4 regions of the Stappia indica genome follow, and region 2 is predicted to be linked to each of the others. Evidence: riboswitches for the same ligand, from Rfam matches in the RefSeq annotation. Region 2 holds a riboswitch; each other region holds the start of a gene.
What was found. Region 2 has a riboswitch for cobalamin ahead of nrdH (glutaredoxin-like protein NrdH). Riboswitches for the same ligand answer to the same signal wherever they lie in the genome.
Positions count from the first base shown of each region.

Region 1 (7,800 bases), 1.7 Mb from region 2:
TGGCGCCGCTGCGCGGCAAGGGCTTCATCGTCTTCCACGACGGCTACCAGTATTTCGAGAAGCGCTTCGGCGTGACCGCCTCCGGCTCGATCACCGTCAGCCCGGAAGTGATGCCGGGCGCGGAGCGCGTCACCGAGATCAAGGCACGCATCGGCGAGCTGGGCGCGACCTGCGTCTTCGCCGAGCCGCAGTTCGAGCCGAAGCTGATCCAGGTGGTGACCGAGGGCACCAAGGCCCGCTCGGGCGTGCTCGACCCGCTGGGCGCGGAGCTTGCCGACGGGCCGGACCTCTATTTCGGCCTGATCGACGGGCTCGCCAGCTCGATGGAACAGTGCCTTGGCAGCAACGGCTGAGGCTTTCCCCTCCCCCAAGGGGATGGGAGGCCGTGCCCTTCTCTCAGGATGTCATCCCGGTCAAGCAAAGCGCAGAACCGGGAACCATTGGCACCCGCAGCAAGCGTGAGGCGGAGGGCGTTGGCGGTCTCCCCGGCTGTCATACCTGCGAAGGCAGGTATCCAGTATCCGCCGGGATGGGCAGGTTTGCGCAAGCAGTTCCCCAGCCTCGGCGAGGGGCGCTCGCGGCGACGTCACGGCTCGGGCCGCACGACCTGGGGTTACTGGATCCCGGTCTTCGGCTGCGCCGAAACCGGGACGACAGGCGGAGCGTGGGCGCGCGTCGGCGTGTCCTCGCAACCGCTCTGGGAACGAATGGGCCCCGGATCTCGCGATGCTCGTCCGGGGTGACGGCAGAGAGGATGCGAGGCCGTGCCCTTCTCTCAGGTTGTCATTCCGGCGCGCGCTCCGCGTGCCCAAGGGTACGGCCGTGGGAATAGAAGATCGTGGCGGTTCCGGCCGCCATTCTTTCGGTCAAGCAATGTTATGTAATAACATAATAAGCCAATCCGGCGCTGGCAGCCTCCGCCTGCCCGCCGTCAACCAGGAGTTTTCGCGATGGACAATCGCCTCCCCGTCACCGTCCTGTCCGGCTTTCTGGGCGCCGGCAAGACGACCCTGCTCAACCACATCCTCAACAATCGCGAGGGGCTGCGGGTCGCCGTCATCGTCAACGACATGAGCGAGGTGAACATCGATGCCAGCCTGGTGCGCGAGGGCGGCGGCAACGTCTCGCGAACCCAGGAGCGGCTGGTGGAGATGACCAATGGCTGCATCTGCTGCACGCTGCGCGAGGACCTGTTGCGCGAGGTGCAGGCGCTGGCGACAGAAGGCCGCTTCGACCACCTGGTGATCGAATCCACCGGCATTTCCGAGCCGCTGCCGGTCGCCTCGACCTTCGAGTTCCGTGACGAGGAGGGCGAGAGCCTGAGCGACGTGGCGCGGCTCGACTCGATGGTGACGGTGGTGGATGCGGCAAGCCTCCTGAAGGACTACGGCTCCACCGACTTCCTCACAGAGCGGGGAGAATCGCTCGGCGAGGAGGACGAGCGCACGCTGGTCGACCTGCTCGTCGACCAGATCGAGTTCGCCGACACGATCATCCTCAACAAGGTGAGCGATGCCCGCCCGCAGGACCTTGCAGCCGCGCGCCAGATCGTGCGCGGTCTGAACCCGGACGCGGTGGTGATGGAAACCGACCGCTCGGCGGTCCCCTTGCGCGACGTGCTGGGCACCGGCCGTTTCGACTTCGAAAAGGCGCATGAACATCCGCTGTGGTTCAAGGAGCTGAACGGCTTTGCCGACCATGTGCCGGAAACGGAGGAATACGGCATCCGCTCCTTCGTCTACCGGGCGCGCCGGCCCTTCGCCCCGCGCGCGCTGAGCCGCTTCGTGCACAAGAGCTGGCCGGGGGTGATCCGCGCCAAGGGCTTCTTCTGGCTGGCGACGCGGCCGCAGTTCGTCGGCGAGATCAGCCAGGCCGGCGCCTTCGTCACCACCGAAAAGCGCGGATTGTGGTGGTCGGCGGTGCCGCGCCAGCACTGGCCCGAGTCGCCCGACTGGCGGCGGGCGATGGAGCCCTACATGCATCCCGTGTGGGGCGACCGGCGGCAGGAGATCGTCTTCATCGGCACCGCCGGCATGGATGAAGCGGCGATCCGGGCCGAGCTCGACGCGGCACTGGTCGCCGACACCGGCTTCCATCCGGAGCGCTGGACCGGGCTCGACGACCCCTTCCCCGCCTGGGGCAGCGCGGCGGCCTAGGTCGTGAACTCATAATTCTGACGAGAAACGGTATGCCCGAACCCGATCGGATACAAGAAGCAAGACCGCAGGAAACCATCAGGTTTTCAAGGGTTTGCGACGCTGTTGCCGGCGGGTTCCGGCATACCCGAAGGGCGTCGGTCGAGCTGCGATCTGCGGCGTCGGACCGCTCGGCCGGGGGACCTGCCCCGGCCCTCGCGATCCTCCTGGCATATCTTTGCCCGACCGGACGCCGTTTCCGGCACAATTATGAGTCCACGACCTGAACCAGCGACGATGGCTTTGGGTGATTGGCCTTGAAGCGGTCCCCGTCATCTGCCAGTTTGGCGGCGATGGTTGCCGACGGCCGAACCGCCAGAGGCATGAAAAGGGAACACGGTGAGGCGTACCCATCAGGGGCCGAGACCGTGGCTGCCCCCGCAACTGTAAGCGGCCGGGGCCGACGTCCTTTACCGGACGAATGGCCCAGGCCCAGCCGCACGATGCCACTGCCCGAAGCCGGGCGGGAAGGCGCGGCCGGGCCGGACCCGCGAGCCAGGAGACCTGCCATCTCCCGCAACGACGACCGGACGGGGTGTTCCGGGAAGGTAGCCATGACACGCAACGATTCCATCTTCCGCCCATCCAGGGTCTTTGTCCGCAGCCTGCCGAACCTTGCGGCCGAACGCGCGGGGCAGCGCCATGGCGCATGATCTCGCGCTCGGCGAACGCCGCATGGAGGCAGCGCCTGAAATGCGCCGGCACTGCATCACCGTATGCACCACCTGCCGGGACCCGGAAACGCGCGCGCGCCCGGGTGCGGACCTCATCGAGACCCTGAACGCGGCGCTTGCCGAAAACGGTCTGGCGCATGTGAGCGTTGAGGGCGCGGCCTGCATGGCCGGCTGCTCGCGCCCCTGCACGGTCGCCTATCAGGCCGAGTGCAAGGCGAGCTATCTCTTTGGCGACATCGAGCCGGCGCGCGACGTGGAGACGCTTGTCGCCTTCGCCCGGCAATATGCCGAGCTCGAGGACGGCTGGTGCTCCTCGCTGCAGCGCCCGGACGGGCTGAAGGGCAAGACGCTGGCGCGCATGCCCGCCCTGCCCGCTTTCGCCCCCGGAGTGCCGGGGCGGAGGGACAGCGCATGAGCCATCACAGCGGAACCCCGGTGGTGCTGGAGCTGCAAAAGGTCGGCTACCGGCCGCGCGGCGCGGATGCGCTCCTCTCCGACCTGACGCTGCATGTGCATGACGGCGAGATCCTCGTCGTCGCCGGGCCCAATGGTGCCGGCAAGTCGACGCTGATCCGGCTGATCGCCGGGCTGAGCGAACCGACCGGCGGCGAGATGCGGCTCGGCGGCAAGCCGTATCGCGACGTGCCTATCACCGAGCGCGCCCGCATCATCGCCTATGTCGGCCAGAGCGAGGAAAGCTGCGACCGGCTGACCGTCTCGCAATATGTCTCGCTCGGCCAGCTGCCGCATCACCGCACCGGCGGGCGCGAGGCGAGCACCAGGGCGACCGACGAGGCGCTGGCGCTGGCCGACCTGACGCGGTTTGCCGGCCGGCGCATGGGCGAGATCTCCGGCGGCGAACGCCAGCGGGCGAAGATCGCCCGCGCCGTCTGCCAGCGCCCGCGCATCCTGGTGCTGGACGAGCCGACCAACCATCTCGATCCGCTGGCGCGCGGCGAGCTGCTCAGCCTCGTCTCCGGCCTCGGCATCACCGTGGTGGCGGCCCTGCACGACCTCACCCTGATCGAAGCCTTCGCCAGCCATGTGGCGCTGATCCAGGACGGACGGCTGGTCGCCCACGGCCACCCGGTCGAGGTGCTGTCGAGCGAGCGGGTGCGCGCGGTCTTCAGCGTCGACATGCACCGGATGCAGCATCCGGTCGAGGCCCGCCAGATCAGCGTGCTGGACATCCCGATCGAAGGGCGGTTCGGCGCCGCAACCCTGCCGGGAGAGGCACCCCGACCAGCCGCACCCGGTGCTCCGCATCTGCGTGCGGTGGCAACGCGCGGCTGAGCCGCGCCCTCACCTTTTTCCAGAGTTTTCACGGTTTTTCATCCTCACCAGGAGTCTGTCCCCCATGACCCGTTCCGGCCTCAAGCGCCTGTCCCTGTTCGCCGCCGCGATGGCCTTCGCCGCGCCGGCCCTCGCCTTTCCCGTCACCGTCGACAATTGCGGGACGCCGCTGACCTTCGAGGCGGCGCCCGAACGCATCGTGGTGCAGGACATCAACATGAGCGAGATGGCCTTCGCGCTCGGCCTGCAGGACCGCATGGTCGGCGTCAGCGGCATCAGCGGCTGGTACAAGACCAGCGAGGCGTTCGACCGCAAGCGCGGCGACATCCCCGAGATCGCGCCGAAATATCCGACGCTGGAAAATCTCGTTGCCGCCGATCCGGATCTGTTCTTCGCCGGCTGGTATTACGGCATGAAGCCGGGCGGCGACGTTACCCCCGACACGCTGGCGCCGCACGGCATCAAGACGCTGATCCTCACCGAAAGCTGCGTCCATCTGGACAAGGCGCGGCCCAAAGCCTCGCTCGACCTGCTCTATGGCGACATGCTGCGGCTCGGCACGATCTTCGGCAAGGAGACCGAGGCGCAGGCGCTGGTGGACGGCTGGAAAGCGCGGATGGCGGAGCTCGCCGCGCGCATCGGCGAGAACCGCGAGATGAAGGTGTTCCTCTACGATTCCGGCGAGGACAAGCCCTTCACCGCCGGGCGCTTCGCCATGCCGACGGCAATGATCGAGGCGGCCGGCGGGCGCAACGTCACCGCCGAAATGGAGACCAGCTGGGGCACCACCTCGTGGGAGGCGGTGGCGGCGGCCGACCCGCAGTTCATCATCCTGCTCGACTACCAGGACGGCGGCGGGGCGGACAAGCTGCGCGCCTTCCTGGAAGCCCATCCGGTGATGAGCCAGACCGAAGCTGTGAAGAACGCCCGCTATCTGCCTCTGCGCTATGAGGAACTGACGCCGGGACCGGCGAACATCGAGGGCATCGAGCGGCTCGCCCGAGCGATGCATCCGGAGGCGTTCTGAGCCATGCGGCTGGCGCTGGTCCTGACGGTAAGCCTGCTCGCGGTCATCGCGCTGCTGGTGGCCGCCGTTGCCATCGGCTCGACGCCGCTGCCGGTGCGCGCGGTGATCGACGCGCTGGCCGGCGGCGACGGGCCGACGGCGCGCATCGTCATGGACCTGCGCCTGCCGCGGGCGCTGCTGGCGCTGCTGGTTGGGGCCGGGCTCGGCACGGTCGGCTGCCTGCTGCAGACGACGACGCGCAACGACCTGGCCGATCCGTTCCTGTTCGGCCTGTCCTCGGGCGCGGCGGCCGGGGCGGTGCTGGTGATCACCGTCACCGGCGATCTTCTCGGCCTGTGGACGCTGCCGCTCGCCGCCTTTGCCGGCGGCATGGCCGCCTCGGTGATCGTGCTGGCGCTGATCGCCCGGCTCGGCGACCGGGGGCCGGCACGGCTGGTGCTGGCGGGGCTTGCGGTCTCGTTCCTGTTCATGGCGCTGACCAACTACCTGGTCTTTGCCGGCGACCAGCGGGCCGCCCATTCCGTGCTGTTCTGGACGCTGGGCGGGCTCGGCCTTGCCCGCTGGGACCTGTTGCCGATCGCGGCCCTCGGCCTTGCCGCGATCCTCGCCTTCGCCTTCTTTCGCCACCGCAATTTCGACGCGCTGCTGGCCGGCGAGGACACCGCGCGCACGCTCGGCGTCGACGTGGTGGCGCTGCGACGGACGACCTTTCTGGTGTGCGCCTTCGCAACGGCCGCCTTCGTGTCGATCAGCGGCGTCATCGGCTTCGTCGGGCTGATGGTGCCGCATATCGCCCGCGCGCTTGCCGGGCCGATGCACGGGCGCTTCGTGCCGGTGGCCGCGCTCACCGGCGCCGCGCTGCTGCTGGTCAGCGACATCGCCGCGCGCACCCTGCTGGCGCCGCAGGAACTGCCCATCGGCATCGTCACCACGTCGCTGGGCGCGGTCTTCGTGCTGGCCCTGCTGACCCGCGAGCCATAGGGCTGATCAACCGGGCACGCAGGACGTCACCTTCTTCAGGCAGCGCAGCGAGAAGCTCGACTTGGAATGGCGCAGGCCCGGGATCGGGAACAGCCGCTCGCGCAGGAATTCCTCCACGCCCTTGGTGCCGCTCGCCGCGACCTTGACGAAATAATCGCAGTCGCCGGCCATCAGATAGACCTCCAGCACCTCCGGGATCTCCGCCATCGCCTTGCCGAAGCCCTCCAGCGCTTCCGGGTCGTGCCGCTCCAGCGAGACCTCGATCATCACCGTCTCGCCGACGCCGAGCGCCTCGTGGTCGAGCACCGCCGTGTAACCGGAGATCACGCCCTCCTCCTCCAGCCGCCGCACCCGCTGCCAGCACGGGCTCGGCGACAGGCCGACCTCGCGCGCCAGCTCCGTGTTGGACAGGCGGCCGTTGGCGACCAGCGCCTTGAGGATGCGGCGGTCGATGTCATCAAGCTGTCGCGCCACAACACGTTCCTCCTTCATATCGCGTCATTGCAGAAGGATATTTCACACATGGGTAAAATCGAAGCAAATTCAGCATGAAATTTCACGCATAGCGGGCAATAGTATTGGAAACACCCGAGACCTGACCGCCCGACACCCCCGGTGCACGGGCCCGCAACTCATGCCATCGTCAGGAACCGGGCGCATTTCAGGCGAGGAGGCGCCGTACATGGATTTTGCGCTGTCCGAGGAGCAGACCCTCATTTTCGACATGGCCCGCGACTTCGGCCGGGAGGCCATCGCGCCCCATGCCTATGCCTGGGAAAAGGCCGGCACCATTCCGCGCGAGGTGCTGCGCCAGGCGGGCGAACTCGGCTTCGGCGCGCTCTACGTGCCGGAAGAGTATGGCGGCACCGGCCTGACCCGGCTGGACGCGGCGCTGGTCTTCGAGGCGCTGTCGGAGGCTTGCCCCTCCGTCGCGGCCTTCATCTCGATCCACAACATGTGCGCCGGCATGATCGCCAATTACGGCAGCGAGGCGCTGCGCGAGCGCTACCTCGCCCCGCTCGCGAGCATGGACAGCATCGCCTCCTACTGCCTGACCGAGCCGGGCTCGGGCTCGGACGCGGCGGCCCTGCGCACCCGCGCGGCGCGCTCGAACGAGGGCTACGTGCTGAACGGCAGCAAGGCCTTCATCTCCGGCGGCGGCTATTCCGACGTCTATGTGGTGATGTGCCGGACCGGCGAAGACGGCCCCAAGGGCATCTCGACGCTGGTGGTCGAGGACGGCAGCGAGGGCCTGTCCTTCGGCGCTGCGGAACACAAGATGGGCTGGAAGGCGCAGCCGACCGCCCAGGTGCAGTTCGACGACTGCGCGGTGCCGGCGGCGAACCTGCTCGGCGAGGAAGGCAAGGGCTTCGCCTATGCCATGAAGGGCCTCGACGGCGGCCGGCTGAACATCGCCGCCTGTGCGCTCGGCGGCGCGCAAGGGGCGCTGACCGCGGCGACCCGCTACATGGGCGAGCGCAAGGCCTTCGGCAAGACGATCGACCAGTTCCAGGGGCTGCAGTTCCGCCTCGCCGACATGGAGATCGAGCTGCAGGCCGCGCGCGTGTTCCTGCGCCAGGCGGCGTGGAAGCTCGACCAGGGCGCCGCGGATGCGACCAAGCATTGCGCC
Region 1 is NZ_CP046908.1:5,083,301-5,091,100, reverse strand. Features, by position in the region: gene znuA (zinc ABC transporter substrate-binding protein ZnuA) at 1-353, shown strand, start outside; gene GH266_RS23105 (GTP-binding protein) at 951-2,156, shown strand; cobalamin riboswitch at 2,473-2,721, shown strand; gene GH266_RS23100 (DUF1636 family protein) at 2,838-3,284, shown strand; gene GH266_RS23095 (ABC transporter ATP-binding protein) at 3,281-4,162, shown strand; gene GH266_RS23090 (ABC transporter substrate-binding protein) at 4,227-5,189, shown strand; gene GH266_RS23085 (FecCD family ABC transporter permease) at 5,193-6,170, shown strand; gene GH266_RS23080 (Lrp/AsnC family transcriptional regulator) at 6,177-6,644, opposite strand; gene GH266_RS23075 (acyl-CoA dehydrogenase family protein) at 6,853-7,800, shown strand, end outside.
Region 1: linked by a shared signal. The riboswitch ahead of GH266_RS23100 (DUF1636 family protein) and the one ahead of nrdH (glutaredoxin-like protein NrdH) in region 2 are both predicted to bind cobalamin.

Region 2 (7,800 bases):
TCGACGCCGTTGGCGCGAAGGCCGGCGGCGACCGCCGCAAGACGGTCCGATTCCTTCACCTTGAGCTCTTCCACCCCGAGCATGGTCGTCGTGCCTTCCGCAAAGGCGGCGGCGACGGCCAGCACCGGATATTCGTCGATCATCGAGGGCGCGCGGCTCGCCGGCACCTCGACGCCCTTCAGCTTCGAATGGCGCACGCGCACATCGCCCAGCCGCTCGCCGCCGGTCTCGCGGACATTGGTGATCTCCAGATCCGCGCCCATCTCCTGCAGCGTGGTCAGGAGGCCGGTGCGGTGCTCGTTGAGCAGCACGTCGGCGACCGTCACATCCGAGCCCGGCACGATCAGGCCTGCGACGATGGGGAAGGCGGCCGAGGAGGGATCGGCCGGCACGGTGACGTCCTGCGGCTGCAGCTCGCCCTGGCCGGTGACGGTGATCACCCGGCCGCCGGCGTCGTCATGGTCGACCTGGATGGTCGCGCCGAAGCCGGCGAGCATGCGCTCGGTGTGGTCGCGGGTGGGGATCGGCTCGATCACCGTGGTCTGGCCCGGCGCGTTGAGGCCGGCCAGCAGCACCGCCGACTTCACCTGCGCTGACGGCACGGGCACCCGGTAGCTGATCGGCGCCGGGGTGCCGGGGCCGTGCACCGACAGCGGCAGCCGGTCGCCGGAGCGCGAGATCACCCGCGTTCCCATCATCCGCAAGGGCTCCAGCACGCGGCCCATCGGCCGCTTCACCAGCGAGGCGTCGCCCGTGAACGTGGCCGCAATGGGATGGGTACCGGCGATGCCCATGGCAAGGCGCACGCCGGTGCCGGCATTGCCGTAGTCGATCACCGTCTCCGGCTCGACGAGGCTGCCGAGCCCGGCGCCGTCGACGCTCCACAGGCCCGATGCATCGCGCTGGATGCGGGCGCCGAAGGCGCGCATGGCGGCGGCGGTGTTGAGCACGTCCTCCGATTCCAGCAGGCCGGACACCGTGGTCCGGCCGATGGCCAGTGCGCCCAGCATCAGGGCCCGGTGGGAAATGGACTTGTCGCCGGGCACGGTGACCCGGCCCTTGAGCGAGGCGCCGGAGCGGGCCGTCAGCGGCCTTGCGGCGGTGGATTGGGACATGCTGGATTCCGAAAGCTTGAAGCCGACTGTTGCGTTGCCCCTCGTATCATGCTGGAACCGATACGTCACCGTGGGTGTTGCCCCTCGAGCGTCCGGTGACGGCCCCTTCCGACACGCTTGCGGGAACGCATCGGGGAACGCATCGGGAGATGCCCCGGGGAGTGTGTGGGGGAGTGCCCTGGGGAGTGCGGTGGGGCGGGTCCATAAAGCGTTTGACGAAGCAGGGCGGATTAGGCTTTGACAGGAAGCCGGGTAGCCTTTAAGCGAACGCCCGATTATCTGCAGACAAGGGTTGGAAACGTGGCAAAACCCGATCTTGGCACCAAGCGGCTGTGCGGCGGTTGCGGCACGAAATATTACGACCTCAATCGCGATCCGATCACCTGCCCCAAGTGCGGCACGGTGTTCATCGTGGCCCAGGCGATGCGGGCGAAGACCGCTGCCAAGGCTGCGGCCGTGGTCGAGGAGGACGAGGACGACGTCGAGCTGGAAGACGAGGGTGCCGAGATGGTCAGCCTCGAGGAAGCCGATGCGGAGGCCGAAGGCGATACCGCCGTCGCCATCGACGATGACGAGGTCGACGAGGACATCGCCGACGACGATGCCGACGACGTCTTCATCGACGACGAGGACGAGGAAGACGACGACGTGCCGGGCATCGTGCTCGAGCGCGACGACGAGGACACCGACCGCTGAAATCGGCGTTGTCCACAGGCCCTGAAAGTTTTCCTCAGGGCCTGTTCGGGAAAGCGGATTATTCCGCTTGACTTGAGGGGCGGAAGACGTATTTTCCGCCCGCACCGGCAAGACGAACCCAAGCGTCGCCGGACAGTTTGAAGCAGGAAGGTCCCGGAGGTTTCCGGCCAAGGGCTTCGGACAAGACACTGGAAGACGGGGCCATAGCTCAGTTGGGAGAGCGCTTGAATGGCATTCAAGAGGTCAGCGGTTCGATCCCGCTTGGCTCCACCAGTCTTCCCCCTCGATCTGAAAATCCGATAAAATCGCACGATCAGAGCAGGCGCTTGTTCGCCTGCTTGTGCCGTTTGCGTCGCCGGATCCCGCGGATCCCGGTCGGTCGCGCGAGCGATGCAGCGCCGTTTTCCGTCCGGCAGCTCCGCCCTCCCTCCGCCGGCGTTCGGGGCGCGTCACGGCGCGCGCCCGGCCCCCTGTTCAGCCGAGCCACTCCTGCGGGTTGTCGGCGGAATAGTCGACGGGATCGCCCATCGTGCCCTCCTCGCGCAGCGTCCAGTAGGCGGCGTGCAGCCGTGTGGTGAAGCTGCCCGGCGCGCCGTTGGCGACCGCCTTGCCGTCCGCCGACGTGAGCGGAACGCCGCCGCCGGCGGTCGTCGTCAGGACGGCGCAGGCCGAAAGCCATGCCGGCGACACCCCATCAGAGGAACACGCTGCGGCAGGTCGCTGCCGGGCGCCGGCGGGTGGCCCGATATCGCGTGAGGTGTGGGGTTCGGAATACAAGATATTGACCGCAAGGCGCTGGGCATGCCTAGATCGTGTTGTCATGGTGTCCGCGATTCGGCGCGGATGAAAAGGGAAGCCGGTGCAAGTCCGGCGCTGCCCCCGCAACTGTAAGCGGCGAGCCGACGTCCACGCATGTCACTGGGACCACCGGGTCCCGGGAAGACGGACCAAGGCAACGACCCGCGAGCCAGGAGACCTGCCAGGACCTTGTAACGAACCCGGTCGGTGGGCCCGGAGGCGTCGTACGGTCGTGGCCTCGCCGCGACTGTTCGCGTCCCTGTCCCTGCCGCCCGCATCAGGCAGAGATCGAGGGACTCCCGATGAGCATCACCGTCTATTCCAAACCCGCCTGCGTCCAGTGCACCGCGACGACCCGTGCCCTTTCGGCCAAGGGGCTGGCGTTCGACCTTGTCGACCTTACCCTGGACGAGCAGGCCATGGCCCGCGTGAGCGAGCTCGGCTATCGCCAGGTGCCGGTCGTCATGGCGGGCGACGAGCACTGGGCCGGCTTCCGGCCAGACAAGATCGCCGCGCTCGCCTGAGCAAGCCCATGGGCGGGCTGATCTATTTCTCGTCGCGGTCGGGCAATACGGACCGGTTCGTCCGTGCCCTGGGACTTGCGGCCGAGCGCATCCCCGTGTCGCCGGCCGATCCCATGCCCATGCCGGACGCGCCGTTCGTCCTGGTCACCCCGACCTATGCCGACGGCGAGGGGCGCGGCGCCGTCCACAAGCAGGTGATCCGCTTCCTCAACGACGCGGACGCCCGCGGGCATCTTCGCGGCGTCATCGCGTCGGGCAACCGCAACTTCGGCGCGCTCTACGCGCTGGCCGGTGACGTGATCGCCCGCAAGTGCGGCGTGCCGTTGCTCTATCGCTTCGAATTGGCCGGAACGGCGAGCGATCTCGACCGGGTCAGGGAAGGACTGGACAGGTTTTGGAAAACGCAACTCTCGACCGCGACGTGAGCGACGCCGCTCCCGCGAAGGCCGTGCCCGCCGAATGGCAGGGGCTCGACTATCACGCCCTGAACGCGATGCTGAACCTCTACGACGAGCAGGGACGCATCCGGTTCGATGCCGACCGCATGGCCGCGCGCCAGTATTTTCTCCAGCACGTCAACCAGAACACCGTGTTCTTCCACTCGCTGGAGGAGAAGCTGCGCTATCTGGTCGAGGAGGGCTATTACGAGGCCCATGTCCTCGACGGCTACGAGCCTGCATTCCTGCGCCGGATCTGGGACGAGGCCTATGCGGTCAGGTTCCGCTTCCCGACCTTCCTCGGCGCCTTCAAGTACTACACCAGCTACACGTTGAAGACCCGCGACGGAAAGCGATATCTCGAGCGTCTCGAGGACCGTGTCGTGATGGTGGCGCTGACCCTGGCGCGCGGTGACGAGGCGCTCGCCGTGCGGTTGATGCACGAGATCCTTGCCGGGCGCTTCCAGCCGGCGACACCCACCTTCCTCAACGCGGGCAAGGCGCAGCGGGGCGAGTTGATCTCCTGCTTCCTGCTGCGCATCGAGGACAACATGGAGTCCATCGGGCGCGGCATCAACTCGGCGCTGCAGCTGAGCAAGCGCGGCGGCGGCGTCGCCTTGATGCTGACCAACATCCGCGAGCACGGCGCGGCCATCAAGGGCATCGAGAACCAGTCGTCCGGCGTCATCCCCGTGATGAAGCTGCTGGAAGACAGTTTTTCCTACGCCAACCAGCTCGGCGCCCGGCAGGGCGCAGGCGCGGTCTACCTGCATGCCCATCATCCCGACATCCTGCGCTTCCTTGACACCAAGCGCGAGAACGCCGACGAGAAGATCCGCATCAAGACCCTGTCGCTGGGCGTGGTCGTTCCCGACATCACCTTCGAACTCGCGAAGAAGAACGAGGAGATGTATCTCTTCTCGCCGCACGATGTTCAGCGGGTGTACGGCCGGCCCTTCTCGGAGATCTCGGTGACCGAGACCTATCACGAGATGGTCGACGATCCGCGCATCCGCAAGAAGAAGATCAATGCGCGCCAGTTCTTCCAGACGCTGGCCGAGATCCAGTTCGAGAGCGGCTATCCCTACATCATGTTCGAGGACACGGTGAACCGGGCCAACCCGGTGGCCGGGCGGATCTCCATGTCCAACCTGTGTTCGGAGATCCTGCAGGTCAACGAGGCGTCGACCTACAACGACGACCTCAGCTATCGCCACCTTGGAACGGACATTTCCTGCAATCTGGGATCTCTCAACATCGCCAGGGCGATGGATGGCGGCGATCTCGGCGCCACGGTGGAAACCGCGGTGCGCGCGCTGAACGCCGTGTCGGAAATGTCGGCGATCGAATCCGTACCCTCGGTCCGGCGCGGCAACGACGAAAGCCACGCCATCGGCCTTGGCCAGATGAACCTGCACGGCTTCCTGGCGCGCGAGCGCATTCACTACGGCAGCCCCGAAGGGCTGGACTTCACCAATGTGTATTTCGCGGTCGTGCTTTTCCATTGCCTGCGCGCCTCCAGCGCGCTGGCGCGCGAGCGCGGCAGAAGCTTTGCCGGCTTCGAGGCCTCGCGCTATGCGGACGGCTCGTTCTTCGACAAGTATGTCGACCGGGTCTGGCTGCCCGAGACCGAGACCGTGCGCGAGCTCTTCGCCCGGTTCGGCGTCGAGGTGCCGGGGCGCGAGGACTGGGTCCGCCTGAGGGAGACGGTGATCCGGGACGGGCTCTACAACCGGAACCTCCAGGCCGTCCCGCCCACGGGATCGATCAGCTACATCAACAATGCCACCTCCTCGATCCACCCGATCACCTCCAAGATCGAGATCCGCAAGGAGGGCAAGATCGGCCGCGTCTACTACCCGGCGCCCTACATGACGAACGAGAATCTTGAATACTACCGGGATGCCTACGAGATCGGTGCCGAGGCGATCATCGACACCTATGCGGTCGCGACCCAGCATGTCGACCAGGGCCTGTCCCTGACGTTGTTCTTCAAGGACACGGCGACGACGCGGGATATCAACCGCGCCCAGATCCATGCGTGGAAGAAGGGCATCAAGACCATCTACTACATCCGCCTGCGCCAGATGGCCCTCGAGGGAACCGAGGTCCAGGGCTGTGTTTCTTGTTCGCTGTGAGGAAGACATGAACGCCATCATCCCCCGGCGCGCAGTGCCGCGCGCGGTCAACTGGAACCGCCTGCAGGACGACAAGGACCTGGAAATCTGGAACCGGCTGACGGTCAATTTCTGGCTGCCCGAAAAGGTGCCGCTGTCCAACGACATCCAGTCCTGGTCCCAGCTGACGGACGCCGAGCGGCTGCTGACCATCCGTGTGTTCACCGGCCTCACGCTTCTCGACACGATCCAGAACACGGTCGGGGCGCCTGCGCTCATGGCCGATGCGATCACCCCGCACGAGGAGGCGGTACTGACCAACATCGCCTTCATGGAGGCGGTTCACGCGCGCAGCTACTCGTCGATCTTCTCGACCCTGTGCTCGACGCCGGAAGTCGATGAGGCGTTCCGCTGGTCGCAGGAAAACGCCCACCTGCAGCAGAAGTCGCGATTGATCCTCGATGAATACGACGCGACCGCGAACCCGCTGCGCAAGAAGGTGGCGAGCGTCTTCCTGGAGAGCTTCCTGTTCTATTCCGGCTTCTACCTGCCGATGCACTGGTCCAGCCGGGCACGGCTGACCAACACCGCCGACCTGATCCGGCTGATCATTCGCGACGAGGCGGTGCACGGCTATTATATCGGCTACAAGTTCCAGCGCGGTCTGGAGCGGCTCGACGAGGCCGGGCGGCAGGAGCTGAAGGACTTCGCCTTCTCTCTCATCTTCGATCTCTACGAGATCGAGAGCCGGTACACCGAAAGCCTCTACGATCCGCTGGGCCTGACCGAGGACGTGAAGCAGTTCCTGCATTACAACGCCAACAAGGCGCTGCAGAACCTGGGCTTCGAGGCCCTGTTCCCCGACGACCTGTGCAAGGTGAACCCGGCGATCATGGCGGCCTTGTCGCCCAACGCGGACGAGAACCACGACTTCTTCTCCGGGTCGGGGTCGTCCTATGTCATCGGCAAGGCGGTCGCGACGGAAGACGACGACTGGGATTTCTGAGAAGGCCGGGACTTTTGAGAAGGCCGGGATTTCTGAAATGCCCGGCTGCACCGGGCTGCAAGCCGTGCCACCATGCGGGCCGGAAACGGAGCGATACCATGACATACCTGACTGCTGCCGAACTGCCGCTCGAAAGCGCCGGCGAGCGTTTCCGCGCGCTGGTGGAGCAGGGCGGCATCGCCCGGTTGCCGGGCGCGCATAACGGCATGGCGGCGCTGCAGGCGAAGGCCGCCGGCTTCAAGGGGCTGTATCTGTCCGGCGCGGCGATGACCGCCTCGATGGGCATTCCCGATCTCGGCATCATCACTGTGGACGAGGTCGCCGTCTTCATCCGCCAGATCACCCGCGCGGCCGGTCTCCCGCTCCTGGTCGACGGCGACACCGGCTATGGCGAGGCGCTCAACGTCATGCACATGGTGCGCACGTTCGAGGATGCCGGTGCGGGCGCCGTGCATCTGGAGGACCAGCTGCTGCCGAAGAAATGCGGGCATCTCAACGACAAGAAGCTCGCCGACGCGAGAGACATGGCGGCGAAGGTCGCGGCGGCCGCAAGGGCACGGCGGCATCTCTACATCGTCGCGCGCACGGATGCAGCAGCCAGCGAGGGCCTCGACGGCGCGGTCGCACGGGCCAGGCTCTACATGGAGGCCGGCGCCGATGCGATCTTCCCCGAGGCGCTGACGACCGCGGAGATGTTCCGCGAGTTCGCCGCACGCATGCCCGGCGTGCCGCTGCTCGCCAACATGACCGAATTCGGCCGCACGCCCTTCTTCACGGCGAGCGAGTTCGAGGAAATGGGCTACCGGATGGTGATCTGGCCGGTGTCCTCGCTGCGCGTCGCCAACAAGGCACAGGAGAAGCTCTACGCGGCGCTGGCGCGCGACGGCTCGACCAAGGCGATGCTCGGCGAGATGCAGACCCGGGCCGAGCTCTACGAGACCATCGGGCTTGGCCAGTACGAGGCGCTCGATGCGTCCATCGTCGCAACGGTGCTGCCGGAGTAAGCTCGCCGGAGATGGCAGAGGCAGGGAAGCGGCCGGGCTGATTGCTCCGGCGTGCCGCGGGCGCCACTTGTAAAGGCGAAACAAGACGAGACAAGGCCACGGC
Region 2 is NZ_CP046908.1:3,363,861-3,371,660, forward strand. Features, by position in the region: gene aroA (3-phosphoshikimate 1-carboxyvinyltransferase) at 1-1,115, opposite strand, end outside; gene GH266_RS15780 (TIGR02300 family protein) at 1,416-1,811, shown strand; tRNA gene GH266_RS15785 (tRNA-Ala) at 2,009-2,084, shown strand; gene GH266_RS15790 (hypothetical protein) at 2,286-2,501, opposite strand; cobalamin riboswitch at 2,616-2,809, shown strand; gene nrdH (glutaredoxin-like protein NrdH) at 2,912-3,133, shown strand; gene nrdI (class Ib ribonucleoside-diphosphate reductase assembly flavoprotein NrdI) at 3,142-3,558, shown strand; gene nrdE (class 1b ribonucleoside-diphosphate reductase subunit alpha) at 3,555-5,708, shown strand; gene nrdF (class 1b ribonucleoside-diphosphate reductase subunit beta) at 5,716-6,693, shown strand; gene prpB (methylisocitrate lyase) at 6,792-7,697, shown strand.

Region 3 (7,800 bases), 1.7 Mb from region 2:
TGATGACGTTGTAGGCCGAGGCCGACCCGTCCGACATCATGTTGCCGAGCAGCGACACGACCTTGTGCTGCGGGCAGTCCATGGTCGGCAGCTGGTCGACCGAGGCACGCAGCGCGCGTCCCGTGCCGAAGGCGATGATCTTCGGCTCGTTCGACTTCAGGTGCCGCTCCATCTCGCCCGCCGCCGCCTGGGCGAGGCCGACGATGGAGGACGGCGTTCCCGGATCGCTCGGCACCACCTCGCAGGAGCGCAAGGCAAAGCGCTCGGCGAGATTGCGCTCCAGCTCCATGCAGCGGGCGATCGGGTGGTCGAGCCGCACCTTGATCAGCCGCTCGGTCACCGCCAGCGAAACGAGCCGCTGCGCCGACTGGCGCGAGACGCCGAGCTTGCGGGCGATCTCGTCCTGGGTGTTGCCGGCGACATAGTAGAGCCACCCGGCCCGGGCCGCCTCGTCGAGACGGCTCACATCCGCATCGCCCTTGCCCGCCATTCGCCTCAGCTCCCCTCTCCGGCCGCGCGGCCGCCCAAATCGCGCACCAGCTGCGGCGCCATCTCGAAAAACGCGTCCCACCGGTCGAACACCGGCAGCGGCGGCTCGCCGGGCGCGGCATCGCCCGCATCCAGGTGGCTGCCGCCGATGAAGTGCCACACGGCCATCTTGGCCGCGCGCGCCGCCTCCAGCCCCGGCAGGCTGTCCTCGATCACGAGGCAGCGCTCAGGCTCAACGCCGCATTGCGCGGCCGCATGGAGAAAGAGATCGGGCGCCGGCTTGCCGCGCGCCACCTGCGAGGCGGTGAACACGGCCTCGCCGAAATAGCCGTCGAGCCCGGCCAGCTGCAGCGAGCGGCGCACCCGCGGCGGGCTGCTGCTGGTGGCAACGCAAGCCCTCACCGCCAGCCGGTCCAGCACGTCGAACACGCCGGCGACCGGCTTCAGCTCCGCCTCGAAGGCGAGGAGCAGCCGCTCGCGGTAGTCGCTCTCGAAGGTCTCGGGCAAGGCGAGCCGGAAGTCGTCGCGGATGCTCTGGGCAACGCGCGGAAAGCTGCGGCCGAGGAAATGCGCCTTGAAATAGGCGTGGTCGACCGCAACGCCCGCCTCCTCGAGCGCGGCCAGCAGCACCCGCTCGCTGATCGGCTCGCTGTCGACCAGCACGCCGTCGCAGTCGAAGATCACGAGAGCGATGTCGCGTCCCGCGAGCGCGTCGCGAAGGCCGGATGAGGAAGTGTCGAGCGTCTGCACGCGGCGCGGCGTCCTGTTGCGCGGCCGCACCCGCGCGGCCCCTACCCGTTCTTCCTGACGATGGCAGGCTGCCCAAGTCAAGTGCCGGCGGCCGTTCGAAGCGGCCGAACGAATCCAAATTCGATAGTCAAGTAGTTGAAATACATACATGTTTGCGATTTTGCCGCAAATATGCCACATTGCACGCCGTCGACCGGGGATGCACTGCATGCCCGGTTCTGCCTTTTGGGGCGAGGATGAGGTCCGGTCCGCCCGGATCCCCCAGCCCCCTTTCGCTCGCCCGGGCCATCCGGGCGGTCGCAACGAAGCCCGCACACCGGCCAGCCTGCCGGTTCCTCCGCCGGACCACGGTCCAAGCCTGTGCGGGTGCGAGACTGGCCAGCGTGCAATGTCGCCGGAACACCGGCAGATGCCGCTCCTGACACCTCTTGGTGTGGTCTCTCGCAAATACAATCCGACCGGGCCGCCAGGCCCGCAATAAAGCAGACATGTCCGGCAAGCGGCTTTGCCGTGCGCCAGCCTTGTCGCAACAACAGGGACAAAAGATGAGTGACCAGACAAGCGCCACCGGCATTCCCGAGCCGGAAGGTGCGTCCGACATCATCGACACCGATTTCGAGATCGGTCAGCACAATCTGGAGGGGCAGCTCGGCCCCTTCGGCTTCGACATCCACAATCCTGTCTTCCTGATTTCCGGCCTGTCGATCGTCGCCTTCGTGCTCTACGCGCTGCTGGCGCCCGAGCAGGCGGCCTCGTTCTTCGGCTGGCTGCGGCCGGCGCTGACCAGCACCTTCGACTGGTTCTTCATGAGCGCGGCCAACGTCTTCGTGTTGTTCTGCCTGTTCCTGGTCGTCAGCCCCTGGGGCAGCGTCCGGCTCGGCGGCAAGGAGGCGAGCCCCGACTACAGCTATACCGGCTGGTTCGCGATGCTGTTCGCGGCCGGCATGGGCATCGGCCTGATGTTCTTCGGCGTGCTCGAGCCCGTCTATCACATGGCGATTTCGTCGCCGCTCGGCGTGCCCTCGCCGTTTGCGGCCGACGGCTCGATCATCCCGGAGAACGTCGAGGCGGCCAAGCAGATGGGCCTTGCGGCGACCATCTACCACTGGGGCCTGCACCCCTGGGCGATCTACGCCGTGGTGGCGCTGGCGCTGGCGCTGTTCAGCTTCAACAAGGGCCTGCCGCTGTCGATCCGCTCGGCCTTCTATCCGATCTTCGGCGAGCGCGTGTGGGGCTGGACCGGCCATATCATCGACACGCTGGCCGTGTTCGCGACGCTGTTCGGCCTTGCCACCTCGCTCGGCCTCGGCGCCCAGCAGGCCAATGCGGGCCTGGAGCACATCTACGGCATCCCGAACACGATCACCGTGCAGGTGATCCTGATCGTCGCCATCACCTCCATCGCGCTGGTCTCGGTGCTGCGCGGGCTCGACGGCGGCGTCAAGGTGCTGTCGGAGATCAACATGGTGATCGCCGCGGTGCTGCTGCTGTTCGTGCTGTTCGCCGGCCCGACGGTCGCGATCCTCGGCGATTTCGTCACCGGTCTCGTGGCCTATGGCGCCGACCTCCCCAGCCTGTCGAACCCGATCGGCCGTACCGACGACGACTACCGCCAGGGCTGGACGGCCTTCTACTGGGCGTGGTGGATCTCCTGGTCGCCCTTCGTCGGCATGTTCATCGCCCGGGTCAGCCGCGGCCGCACGGTGCGCGAGTTCATCACCTGCGTGCTGATCATCCCCTCGCTCGTCTGCGTGCTGTGGATGGCGGTGTTCGGCGGCGTTGCCATCGACCAGGTCCTCTCCGACCCGGCGACCAGCGCGGTCAAGGCCAACGTGATCGACAGCTACAGCCCGGAACTGTCGCTCTTCGCGATGCTCGAGGGCCTGCCGCTCGCCTCCATCACCTCGACCATCGCCATCGTGCTGGTCATCGTGTTCTTCGTCACCTCGTCCGACTCGGGCTCGCTGGTGATCGACACGATCACCGCCGGCGGCAAGGTCGACGCGCCGGTGCCGCAGCGCGTGTTCTGGTGCACCTTCGAGGGGCTGGTGGCCATCGTGCTGCTGATCGGCGGCGGCCTGGGCTCGCTTCAGGCGATGGTCATCTCGACCGGTCTTCCCTTCACGCTCGTGCTGCTGCTCATGTGCGTGGCGATCTTCAAGGGTCTGCAGACCGAGGAGCGTTGACGCACAGCGCCTCGCTTCTCGGGGCACAGGGGGAACGGGCGCGGCCTTGACGGGCCGCGCCCTTTTTCATGCCCGCCTGCGGGTCGTTCTGCCTGATTTTCCGCCGCCCCACGCACCCCTCTCCCCCCTTGAGGGGGAGATGTCGGCACAGCCGACAGAGGGGGGTGAACTGCGCCGGCCTGCATTTCGTTTCGCCGGCTCCCGCGCTCCTCCCTCTCCTCTCGTCATTCCGGGCAAGCGAAGCGCGAGCCGGAACCGGAGAGGCACGGTGCCCGCCCCCATGCCCGAGCGCGTCCGCAAGCGCCCCCGGCTCCCCGGTCCCGGCTCGGCGCTTGCGCGCCGTCCGGGAAGACGCCGGAGGGGCTTGCGCGTGGTCTCGCACAAAAAGGGGATGCGCCCACGCCGATGCGTCCTCGCAACCGCTCTGGCAGCCAATAGGCCCCGGCGCGCGCTTCGCTTGGCCGGGGTGACGGCAGAGGGGAAGCCAGGGCCGCGCCACTTTCTCAGGCTGTCATCAACTCAGATCGTTGAGGTGGTCTCTCAGTCCGGCAGTGAAGACGACGACGATCTTTCGCAACTCGGCGAGGAAAGCACGTCGTCCGCCTCACCCAAGGGCTGTCGTCCCGGTTTCGGCGAAGCCGAAGACCGGGAACCAGTACCCCCGAACGGTTCGGGCGAGGCCTCAGCGCTGCCGCAGGAACGCCGGTGGTGGCTAGCTTCGCGCTGCCATCAGCCCCGGCGGATACTGGACGCCTGCCTGCGCAGGCGTGACAGCGGAGGGTGGAACGAGTGCCGCCCGCCTCACGTCCGCTCTGGAAACCAATAGACCCCGGGTCGCGCTACGCTTGCCCGGGGTGACCTCGGTGGGGTGGGTGGGGTGACGGCGGAGGCATGACCTTGCATCTCCTCCGAGGTCATCCCGGCCGCAGGCGAAGCCGGAGAGCCGGGAACCATTGGCAACCCCGGCAGGTGTTCTTCGCTCCAACCTCCCCTGGCGTCATTCCGGGCAAGCGAAGCGCGACCCGGAACCGGAGAGGCACGGTGCCCGCCCCCATGCCCGAGCGCGTCCGCAAGCGCCCCCGGCTCCCCGGTCCCGGATCGTCGGCCTTCGGCCTCGTCCGGGAAGACGCGGGGAACGGTCGAGTGCCACAAGCACCCGCTGCGGATGCCGATGGTTTCCGCCTCTGCCTGATTTCCCGGCGGGAAACGCCGTATTGCGAACAGGATCGGACGAAAATTGATCTTGTCACACCGACGCCCCGCCCTCTAGCATTGCAGATCGATGGTACCCGCGAGGCAAAGCCGGACGCGGGTGAAAAGGGAACACGGCGAGGCGTACCCAACAGGGACCGAATCCGTGGCTGCCCCCGCAACTGTGAGCGGCGAGCGCTGTCCGAATGCCACTGGCCCCAAGCCGGGAAGGTGGACAGGCGCAATGAACCGCGAGCCAGGAGACCTGCCATCGGCCGCGGCGCGAGCCTTTCTCGCGTCTTTCCCATAGCTCCGCGCACGGTGGGTGCGCCAAGGAGGCTGAACATGCATATCGAACCCGGCGTCGTCGACGGCGCCAAGATCCTTCTCAGCGTGGCGACCGCTGCCGCCTCCGTCGGCCTGATCGGCAAGATGGCGATCGATACGATACGCCGCGACGGGGGCTTTGCCGCCCTGGTGGTCCGCTCGGTGATCGCGACCGCGCTGGTCTTCTGTTTCTTCGAGGTGCTGCCGACCAAGCCGGTCGGCGTGTCCGAGGTCCACGTCATTCTCGGCTCGACGCTCTATCTGATTTTGGGCGCCGGTCCGGCCGGCATCGGCCTTGCGCTCGGCCTGCTCACCCAGGGCCTGTTCTTCGCGCCGGCCGACCTGCCGCAATACGGCATGAACCTGACGACGCTGATCGTGCCGCTCTTCGCCATGAGCCTGCTGGCGCGCAACATCATCCCGGCGAAGACCGCCTACAAGGACGTCAGCTACAAGCAGGCGCTGGCCTTGTCGACCAGCTACCAGGGCGGCATCGTCGTCTGGGTCGCCTTCTGGGCGCTCTATGGCGGCGGCTTCAGCGCCGAGAACCTTGCCAATGTCGGCAGCTTCGGCCTCGCCTACCTGACGGTGATCATCGTCGAGCCGGTGGTCGACCTTGCCGTGCTCGCCGGCGCCAAGCTGTTCGACAAGGCCCGCACCGGCCTCGTCTTCCAGCAGCGCCTCTACCACGCTGCCGCCTGACGGCACGCCTTGCCGGCCGCACGTTGCGGCCGGTTTCCTTTCGGGGCCACGCCTCCAACACCTTGGAACCGGCGACCTGAAAAACAGCCTGAAAGAAAGAGAAGCCTGACAGGACCCGAAGCACTGGCGCGACCCATTCCGGGGCGTCCTGATCGACTTGAGAAAAGGATCGACTGCATGACGAGGTTCACCCTTTCCCGGCGCGCCCGCGCCGCCGCCTTCGCCGCGACCTCCGCCGCCCTGGCGCTTACCGCGACGCCGGCCCTTGCCCATCTCAATCCCGGCGAGCACGGCTCCTTCGCCGCCGGCTTCAGCCACCCGCTGTTCGGCGCCGACCACATCCTGGCGATGATCGCCGTCGGCCTGTGGGCCTGGCAGATCGGCGGCCGCGCTGTCGCCCTCGTGCCGGCCGCCTTCGTCGGCACCATGCTGCTCGGCTTCGCCCTCGCGCTTGCCGGCGTCTCCCTGCCCTTCGTCGAGCCGGCGATCCTCGCCTCGGTCGTGGCGCTCGGCCTGCTCGTGGCGCTGGCCGTCCGGCTGCCGGTTGCCGGCTCGGCCGCCGTCGTCGCCGCCTTCGCCCTGTTCCACGGCCATGCCCATGGCGGCGAGATCGGCGCGGCAACCCAGTTCGCCTACGGCGCCGGCTTCGCCCTCGCCACCGCCCTGCTGCATGCCGCCGGCATCGCGCTCGGCAATGGCCTCGGCAAGCTCGCCTCCTCGCGCGGCCACGCCCTGACCCGGGTGCTCGGCGGCCTGACGGCGCTCGCTGGTGCCGCCCTGCTCATCGGTGGGTGAGCGGCCACCACTTTACCGCCCTCAGCCCGAGCGGGGATAACCCGCTCGAGCGGGTGCTTTTCGGCCCGTGACCCGGTCCGGAGGCAGGTTTTCGCGAGATTGAGAGCGCATTCTCGAAATTCGCGCCGTTTGCATCGGAATTTTGCAAAATCCGTCTCGAAATTTGCGAGGCCGGGAACACGCATGAAAACGCCCGGGCGAGCGAGACCTCGTCCGGGCGTTTTTCGTTTGAATATCAGCCTCTTAAACCTAGGCCTTCGCGTCTCGCTGCGCGATCCAGTCGTGGTCTGGGTGGTTCTTGAAGCGCCATTTGCGCAAGGGGCCGGCCATCACGTTCAGATAGTACATCTGGTAGCCGTAGGGCGCGCCGCACGGATGGTGGCCTTTCGGGACCAGCACGACGTCGCCGTCCGACACCGCCATCGTCTGGTCGAGGCTGCCGTCCTCGGTGAAGACGCGCTGGATGCCGAAGCCCGTCGACGGGTCGAGACGGTGGTAATAGGTCTCTTCCAGATAGGTCATGTCGGGATAGTTGTCCTCGTCGTGCCGGTGCGGCGGATAGGACGACCAATGGCCCTGCGGCGTGAAAACCTCGGTCACCAGCAGGCTGTCGGCGACGTCCTTGTCCTCCATCGCGATGGGATGGATGTAGCGGGTATTGGTGCCCTTGCCGCGCTCCTCGAAACCGATGTTCTCGATCATGCCGGCCTCGTGCCCGCCGCTGCCCGGCGCGGTACACACGGCCAGCGTCAGCTCGGTCGTCGCCCTAGCCTCCCAGGTCGAGCCGTTCGGCACATAGAGGCAGTGCGGCGGCTTGCGCTCGAAGACGCTCAACCGATCGCCCCGCTCGCCGAAGGAGACCCCGCCGGCGCTCAGCTCGGCCCGTCCCTCGACCAGCACCAGGATCGCCTCGCGCTCGCCCGTCGCCTCGCTCGCGCTCTCGCCCGGCGCCAGCCGGTAGAGCGTGAACCCCACATAGGACCAGCCGGCGCTCTGCGGCGTGATGTCGTGCACCTTGCCGTGCTTACCCTTTGGTTTCACCAGCAGATCGGCCATGGCATCGCTCTCCCTGATTGTCTGCGCCCGGGCTTTGCGGCCCCGGCTTATCCCCGGTCGAGGCCGGTCTCGCGGGCGAGCGCCTTCAGCGCCTTGAGGCCCATCGACTGGTAGGTGACGGGATCGCGAACCTCCGGGTCCTGCTCCGCCTCGATGACCAGCCAGCCCGAATAGTCGTGCTCCGCGGCGGTCTGCAGCACCGGCGCGAAATCGACCCCGCCTTCGGGATCGCCCGGCACGGTGAACACGCCCCGGCGTACGCCTTCCAGGAAGCTCAGCCCCTCCTCGCGAACCTGCGCCATCA
Region 3 is NZ_CP046908.1:5,025,225-5,033,024, reverse strand. Features, by position in the region: gene GH266_RS22865 (sugar-binding transcriptional regulator) at 1-490, opposite strand, end outside; gene GH266_RS22860 (HAD family hydrolase) at 496-1,239, opposite strand; gene GH266_RS22855 (BCCT family transporter) at 1,785-3,425, shown strand; cobalamin riboswitch at 4,692-4,903, shown strand; gene GH266_RS22850 (energy-coupling factor ABC transporter permease) at 4,962-5,645, shown strand; gene GH266_RS22845 (HupE/UreJ family protein) at 5,823-6,440, shown strand; gene iolB (5-deoxy-glucuronate isomerase) at 6,690-7,496, opposite strand; gene iolE (myo-inosose-2 dehydratase) at 7,544-7,800, opposite strand, start outside.
Region 3: linked by a shared signal. The riboswitch ahead of GH266_RS22850 (energy-coupling factor ABC transporter permease) and the one ahead of nrdH (glutaredoxin-like protein NrdH) in region 2 are both predicted to bind cobalamin.

Region 4 (7,800 bases), 860 kb from region 2:
CACCATGCGCGCCTTGTTCACCGCATAGCGCGCCGAGGTGCAGTTGCGCAGCATCTTCAGCATCCAGCCCCACATGGCGGGATCGGCTTTCGGCCGCACCACCAGCGGGCCGTGCCGCATGGTCAGCCAGCCGAGCGCCTTGAGCGGCACGCCGGGACCGGCCCAGGGGGCGGAATAGCCGGGCGAGACCTGGCCGGCATTGGCGAAGCTCGTTTCCATGCCTGCCGCCTCGCGGCGCTCGATCACCTCGACCTCGTGGCCGGCGCGGGCGAGATACCAGGCGGTCGCCACTCCGATGACGCCGCCGCCGAGAACCAGAACCTTCATGACTTGACTGCCCGATGTTGCGGCACCCTCAGGAGAAGAGGCGCCAGAAGAAGACGATACTCATCACCGTGCCGACCGTGATGACGATGGCCCGCACTGCCTGTCGCGGCAGGGCCTTGGCCACCGGCGCGCCGGCATAGCCGCCGATGGTGGCGGCGACCATCATCAGCACGGCCTGCGGCCAGCTGACGAGACCGGCCGCGGCGAAGGTCGCGACCGAAATGGCGGAAAGGACGAAGGAGAGGGCGGTCTTGAGCCCGTTCATGGCGTTGAGATCGCGCATGCCCCACAGCGAGAACAGCGCCAGCAGCACGATGCCGAGGCCGCCGTTGAAATAACCGCCATAGATCGACACGAGGATCGTGCCAACAGGCCCGCCGGGCGCAAGCCGGCGGCGGCGCGCCCAGCCCTGCAGCCGGTCGCCGAAGGCGAAGGCGAGCGTTGCAAGCAGCAGCAGGAAGGGGACGACGGCCGAGAAGGCCTCGTTGGAGGAGACCAGCAGCAGCAGCGAGCCGATGAAGCCGCCGACCGCGGTGGCGATAACGACCTTGGCAAGAAGCGCCCGGTCGAGGGCGGCGATCTCCTTGCGAAAGCCGGCGACGCCGCCGAGATAGCCGGGAAGCACGGCGACCGCGCTGGTCGCATTGGCCGCGACCACCGGCACGCCGGTAAAGACGAGCGCGGGGAAGGTCAGGAACGTGCCGCCTCCCGCGATCGTGTTGAGCATGCCGGCGGCGAACGCGGCCGCCGCCAGCACCATGTAGTCGAGCATGGGTGGGTGTCCTCTCTCTTGTCCCTTGCGCGGATTTCCCTCAGGCAGCCGAGGGGCCGGGCTCTTCCGGCCCGTTATATCCGCCGGCGCGATGGCGGTCTGCGCCTGCCAGGGCGCCATGCACCAGTTTCAGCACGGGACGGCGGCGCGCCGGCTCCGGCATCGCCTGCGCTGCCGTCTCGCCGGCCTCGCTGCCGCCATTGCCGCCGCTGCGGCGGGCCGCTTCCGGCTGGTAGTGCACCTTCTGCAGCACGATCCGCTCCTGGCGGCCGGAGGCGTCCGTCAGAACGAATTCCTCGCCCTCCGACAGGCCGAGCAGGGCCAGCCCCCGCCGGGTGGTGATCGGCAGGAACATGCCCATCGGCATGGACAGGTGGTCGTGCGAGATCACCCGCGTGTCGGGCGTGCGGCCGTCGACGGCATAGGTGACGCGGCTGCTCAAGGTGGCGACCGTCTCCGGCACGTCCTCGCGGAAGACGATGGTGGCCGCCTCGATCTTGCGCTTGAGGATCGGCACGAGAGGGTCCTCGCGGCCGCGGCGGCGGTCGCGCATCACCTCGAGAATGGTGAAGTCCTTGGTGGTCAGGATGCAGGTGTCGATGGACATCGCAGGTCTCCAGCGCTCCGTCCGCGGAGCGGCAAAGGTGAAACGGATCGGAGTTCCCCTGGCCGCGTTCAGTCGCGGCACAGGGGTTAGGATCCTGCGATGAGACACCCTCCGAAAATCGCCAGCCGGTCGCGCGGCTTCGGCTCGGTGGTCGGTGCGGTGGCGGCAGTCATGCCGGCCGGGCCTCGGCCCCGGCCGGGACGGGGAGCTCGACGCTCTCCACGGTCAGCCGGTGGGTGCGCCCGTCCAGCGAGGTCCAGTCGATGGACTGGCCGGCGGACAGGCCGATCAAGGCGGCGCCGATCGGGGTGAGGACGGAGATCTTGCCCTCGGCGATATTGGCATCGCCCGGGAAGACCAGCGTCACGGTGCGGTCCTCGCCGGCATCGGTGGTGAAACGCAGCCGCGATCCCATGCGCACGACATCGGCGGAAATGCGCCGGTCGTCGACGACGCGGGCGCGGTCGAGCTCGCTCGCCAGCTGATCCGCGACAGCGGGATTGCGGGTGGAAATGGAGTCGGCAAGCCCGGACAGCCGCTCGTGGTCCGAGCGGGTCACGGTGATGGCGGGCTTGCGCTTCTTCTGGGTGGCTGGAGCCATTCTCGGCATCCTTGCAATGTTGTAAGGCCGCCGACGCACGAGAGCGCGCGTCGAGCGGTCATGATCTGTTGTGGGAAGTTGTTCGCCGCCTGTGTGGCCTGCTGTCTGCCCGTGAGGGGACGAGCCGGCCTGTGCCCCGCGGCCGGGGCGCGACGCGACCTAGCCGGGGGTCAGTGTCCCGCGATGGGGCACACCCTGAAAATGGAAAGCAGGCGCGGAGCGGTCGTGTACATCCCCCGAAGGTCGGTGCTTGCGGGGAGAAAGTCAAGTCGTGGCTTTGCGGGATGCCGGACAAGGGGTGGATTCGCCTGCTCAGGCGAGCGCGCCTCGCGCCCCGCCGCGCCGGGAAGTCATCTAACGCAGCGTCCGGCTGCACCTGCATTCAGGACATTGACAGGAGATTGACTCTGGCGCGCGAAACCGCTCTCATTCGAGGCGACAGAGGTTCCGGACATGTCCGGATGAAAAGGGAACACGGTGAGGCGTACCCAACAGGGACCGAAACCGTGGCTGCCCCCGCAACTGTGAACGGAGAGTGGACGTTCGAAGGCCACTGATCCTGCCGGCAAAGGCAGGGTTGGGAAGGTGAATGTCCGCGATGACCCGTGAGCCAGGAGACCTGCCCCTGTCGGTCACCCGACCTTCGATACGGGGTGTGTCGAGGCGCGGCTTTCCGTTGAGGTGACACCCGAAAACCGCCTGCGCCCGCAGGCCGCTTCCTTGCGTCTTCGCGCGGGGGGGCGCGCCCGCGTTCGCCGGCTCGTGCCGTATCGCGACGGAGCGCCGAGGGGCGTTTCGGCGCACGTCAGGGGTGTGTCTGGATGAGTTCGATTTTGCGTGGCGCCTTGCGCGCCGGGCCGTTGGCTGCCGTGGTTGGGGCCGGAATGGGAGCTGTCGTGGGTGCGGCGCCGGGCGATGCCCGTGCCCAGGGCTTTGAAGAGGAACCGACGCAGCTTCGCCGGATCGTCGTGTCGGCCGGGCGCACGCCGGTCGCCGCCGAGGCCGTGGGCCGGGCGCATACGGTGATCACCGGTGAGGAGCTGGAGACGACGCAGACGCGCTATGTCGCCGATGCGCTGCGCAAGGTGCCGGGCCTTGCCGTGTCTCGCACCGGCGGCAATGGCGGCATGACGCAGATCCGCATCCGCGGCTCGGAAGCCAACCATGTGCTGGTGCTGATCGACGGCGTCGAGGTGGCGGCGACCTCCAGCGGCGAGTTCGACTTCGGCGGGCTGCAGGTCGCCGATATCGACCGGATCGAGGTGCTGCGCGGCCCGCAAAGCGCCATCTACGGCTCCAATGCCAGCTCCGGCGTGATCGCCATCACCACCAAGGGCGGCATCCGCAACGACCTGGAAATCACCGGCCGGACCGAGCTGGGCACCGACAAGACGGTGGCCGGGCATGTGGGCGTGCGCGGCGGCGGCGAGAGATACGACATCGCGGTCTCCGGCGCCTGGCGCCAGAACGAAGGTTTCAACATCTCGCAGTTCGGCTCGGAAAAGGACGGCGACCGCAACGCCACGCTGAACGGCCGCTTCAACTGGGACATCACCGACGCCCTGAGCCTCGACCTCAGCGCCCGCTATGTCGACCGCAAGTCGGACACGGACGACCAGGACTCCGCCTGGCCGCCGACGCCGACCGAAGGCCTCGTCATCGACACGCCCGGCCACAACGCGACGAAGGAGTTCTACACCGGCGTCGGCCTGTCCTGGTCGCTGTTCGACGACCGCCTGGTGCAGAAGGCGCGCGCCGAATACACCGGCCTGGAGCGCCGCGGCCTCAACGGCGGCAGCATGAACGGCAATGACGACCGCCGGCTGCACCTGAGCTATCAGGCGACGGTGACGGCGGCGACGCCGGACTTCCTCGATGCCGAGCACAGCCTGACGGGTGCCATCGAATGGGAGCGCGAGCACTACAAGAACGCGTTTCCCGCCTTCGATCCCTCGCAGATCCCCGGCAAGCAGCGCGACCTGACCAGCTATGTCGCCGAGTATCGCGGCGAGTTCCTCGACGCCCTGTTCTTCAGTGCGGGCCTGCGCTACGACCGCAACGACCAGTTCAAGGACACGCTGACCTACAGCGCCAGCGCCGCCTATCAGCTGCACGAGACCGGCACGCGGTTCCACGCCTCCGTCGGCACCGGCGTCACCAACCCGACCTTTTCCGAGCAGTTCGGCTTCATCCCGGCGACCTTCACCGGCAACCCGAACCTGCAGCCGGAGAAGAACTTCGCCTGGGACATCGGCATCGAGCAACGGTTCTGGGACGGGCGGGCGGTCGCCGACGTGACCTATTTCAACGAGCGGCTGGAAGACGAGATCTGGACGCCGTGGGTGCCGGGCGTCGGCTCCTCGCCGGCCAACATGGCGGGCATCAGCCGGCGCCAGGGCATCGAGGTGTCGCTTGGCGTCGAGCTGCTGGCCGACCTCTACGCCAAGGGCACCTACACCTATCTCGATGCGACCGAGCCCACAGGCCTGCAGGAGGTGCGAAGGCCCAAGCACTCGGCCTCGCTCAGCCTGACCTATGCCTTCCATGACGGGCGCGGCAACCTCTTCCTCGACACGATCTTCAACGGCCGGATGAAGGACAGCGAGTTCATCAGCGCAACGCCGCAGACCCGGGTGACGCTGTCCGAGTATTTCCTCGTCAATGTCGGTGCCGACTACAAGGTCTCCGACAATTTCACGCTCTACGGCCGGGTCGAGAACCTGCTCGATCAGCAGTACCAGGAAGTCTACAGCTACAACTCACAAGGATTGACCGCCTATGCGGGCATCAAGGCAAGCTTCTGACGCGAAGCGGGCGGCGGCGAGGGGTGTCCTCGCCGCCCTGCTGGCGCTGTCGTTTCCGGCCCCTGCCGCTCTGGCGGCAGGCGATGCGCCCCGGCGCGTCGTCTCGATGAACCTGTGCACCGACCAGATCGCCATGCTGGTGGCAGCGCCCGGCCAGCTGGTCTCGGTGTCCTATCTGGCGGCGAGGCCCGATGTCTCCCTGATGAGCGGGCAGACGGCCGGGCTCGCCCTCAATCACGGGCTGGCGGAGGAGATCCTGCGCCTCGACCCCGACCTGGTGATTGCCGGGACCTATACGCGGCGGGCGACGGTCAACCTGCTGCGGCGCCTGGGGCGCCGGGTGGAGGAGTTTGCTCCGGCGAACAGTTTTGCCGACATTCGCGAAAATGTCCGACGGATGGGCGATCTTCTCGGCCGCAAGGCACAGGCCGCGCGGCTGATCGCCGCCTTCGATGCGGAGGCGGGCGCCCTTGCCGCCGCACCGCCGGACGAAGATGCTCCGGTGCTCGGCTCCTTCGGCGCCAACAGCTACACCACCGGCGGCGGCACGCTGGAAAACGAGATCGTCGGCGCGGCGGGCCTGCGCCATCTCGGCGAGGAACTGGAGATCACCGGGACGACGCGGTTGCCGCTGGAGGCATTGGTGCTGGCCGACCCGGACTATGTGCTGCTGTGGGAGCGCTCGCTCGGCGATCCTTCGCGCGCAGCGGAAATCCTGCGCCATCCGGTGCTGGATGCGCGCTTCGGCGGCGAGCGGCGGGTTTCCGCCGACAGCCGCGCCTGGATCTGCGGCACGCCGCTGACGCTGGAGGCGGTGGCAAAGCTGCGGGCGGAGATCGGCGGCCAAGCGTCGCTGCCCCGGGAGAGGGTGCAATGACCGCGGACCGGCGCTATCCGTTGCTGCTGGCCGGCCTTGGCCTGCTGGTCGTGCTGCTGTTCCTCGCCTCGCTCGGGATCGGCCAGGTGTGGATCGATCCGCTGACGCTCGCCGCGGCGTTTCGCGACACGCAAAGCGCAGAGGCGCTGATCCTCGCCGAGATCCGCCTGCCGCGCACGCTGCTGGGGGCGGCCATCGGCGCGATCCTCGGCCTGTCGGGGGCGGTGCTGCAGGGCTTCCTGCGCAATCCGCTGGCCGAGCCGGGCCTGCTCGGCATTTCCGCGAGTGCCTCGCTCGGCGCGGTGATCGCCATTTATGCCGGGCTGACGGCGCTGCACCCTTATGCGCTGCCGCTCTGCGCGCTGGCCGGGGCGCTGATCGCGGTGATGCTGGTGCAGATGCTGGTGGGGCGCTCCGGCGATATTCTGGTCATCATCCTCGCCGGTGTCGCCCTGTCCTCGCTCGCCGGGGCGCTGACCTCGCTGGCGCTGAACCTGGCGCCGAGCCCCTTTGCGGCGCTGGAAATCGTCTTCTGGATGCTCGGCTCGCTGACCGACCGCAGCCTCGTCCATGTCGGGCTGGCGCTGCCCTTCATCCTGGTCGGCGGCGCGATGCTGGCGCTGACGGGACGAGCGCTCGACGCGCTGGCGCTGGGGCCCGATGTCGCCCGCAGCCTCGGCGTCAACCTCGACCGCACCCGCGTGCTGGCGGTGGTGGGAACCGCTATCGGCGTCGGCGGGGCGACGGCGGTGAGCGGCGCCATCGGCTTCGTCGGGCTGATCGTGCCGCATCTGCTGCGCCCGCTCGTCGGCCACCGGCCCTCGCGCCTGCTGCCGGCCAGCGCGCTGGGCGGGGCGGCCTTCCTGCTGGCTGCCGATATCGCCGTGCGGGTGGTGATGCCGGACCGGGACCTGAAGCTCGGCGTCGTCACCGCCATTCTCGGCGCGCCGTTCTTCCTCTGGCTGCTGATCAGCCTGCGCAGGAGGACGGCATGATCCGTCTCGACTGCGAGAGCGTCGCCGTGCGCCGGGGCGCGCGCGAAACCCTGCGGGGGGTCTCGTTTTCCTGCGAGCGGCCGCAGCTTGTCGGCGTGATCGGCCCGAACGGGGCGGGCAAGTCGACCCTGATGCGGGCGATGACCGGATTGCAGCCCCACGCGGGCAGCATCCGCTGGGGGGGCTGCGAGCTGGCCGCGATGCCGGCAAGTGAACGCGCCCGGCTGATCGCCTACATGCCGCAGGAGCGGACGGTCCACTGGCCGATGGACTGTATCGAGGTGGTGCTGCTCGGGCGCCTGCCGCATCGCGGCGGCTTTGCCGCAGCCTCGGCCGAAGACCTGCGCCAGGCCCGCGAGGCGATGGAGCGAATGGACGTCATCGGCTTTGCCCGCCGGCCCTTCGACACGCTGTCGGGCGGCGAGCAGGCGCGGGTGCTGATCGCCCGGATGCTGGCGCAGGCCCCGCATGCCTGCATCGCCGACGAGCCGGTGAACGGTCTCGACCCGGCGCACCAGATCGCCCTGATGCAGGTGCTGGCCGGGCTGGTGGCGGAAGGGCGCCCGGTCTTCGTGTCGCTGCACGACCTGACGCTGGCGAGCCGGTGGTGCGACCGGCTGCTGCTGCTGGACGGCGGGCGGCTCGTTGCCGACGGGACGCCGGGCGAGGTGCTGGATGCCGAGCGTCTTGCCGGCGTCTACGGCATCCGCGCCGAACATATCGACATCGGGGGGCGGGCGTCCGTCGTCCCCAGCGATCTGATTGCCAGGGAGAGACCACGTTGAGCCTCATCGATATTCTCGCGGAACGGCTGGCC
Region 4 is NZ_CP046908.1:4,226,535-4,234,334, forward strand. Features, by position in the region: gene GH266_RS19635 (D-amino acid dehydrogenase) at 1-327, opposite strand, end outside; gene GH266_RS19640 (sulfite exporter TauE/SafE family protein) at 356-1,099, opposite strand; gene GH266_RS19645 (GreA/GreB family elongation factor) at 1,140-1,706, opposite strand; gene rnk (nucleoside diphosphate kinase regulator) at 1,876-2,307, opposite strand; cobalamin riboswitch at 2,733-2,948, shown strand; gene GH266_RS19655 (TonB-dependent receptor plug domain-containing protein) at 3,204-5,111, shown strand; gene GH266_RS19660 (ABC transporter substrate-binding protein) at 5,086-5,988, shown strand; gene GH266_RS19665 (FecCD family ABC transporter permease) at 5,985-6,983, shown strand; gene GH266_RS19670 (ABC transporter ATP-binding protein) at 6,980-7,768, shown strand; gene GH266_RS19675 (DUF6925 family protein) at 7,765-7,800, shown strand, end outside.
Region 4: linked by a shared signal. The riboswitch ahead of GH266_RS19655 (TonB-dependent receptor plug domain-containing protein) and the one ahead of nrdH (glutaredoxin-like protein NrdH) in region 2 are both predicted to bind cobalamin.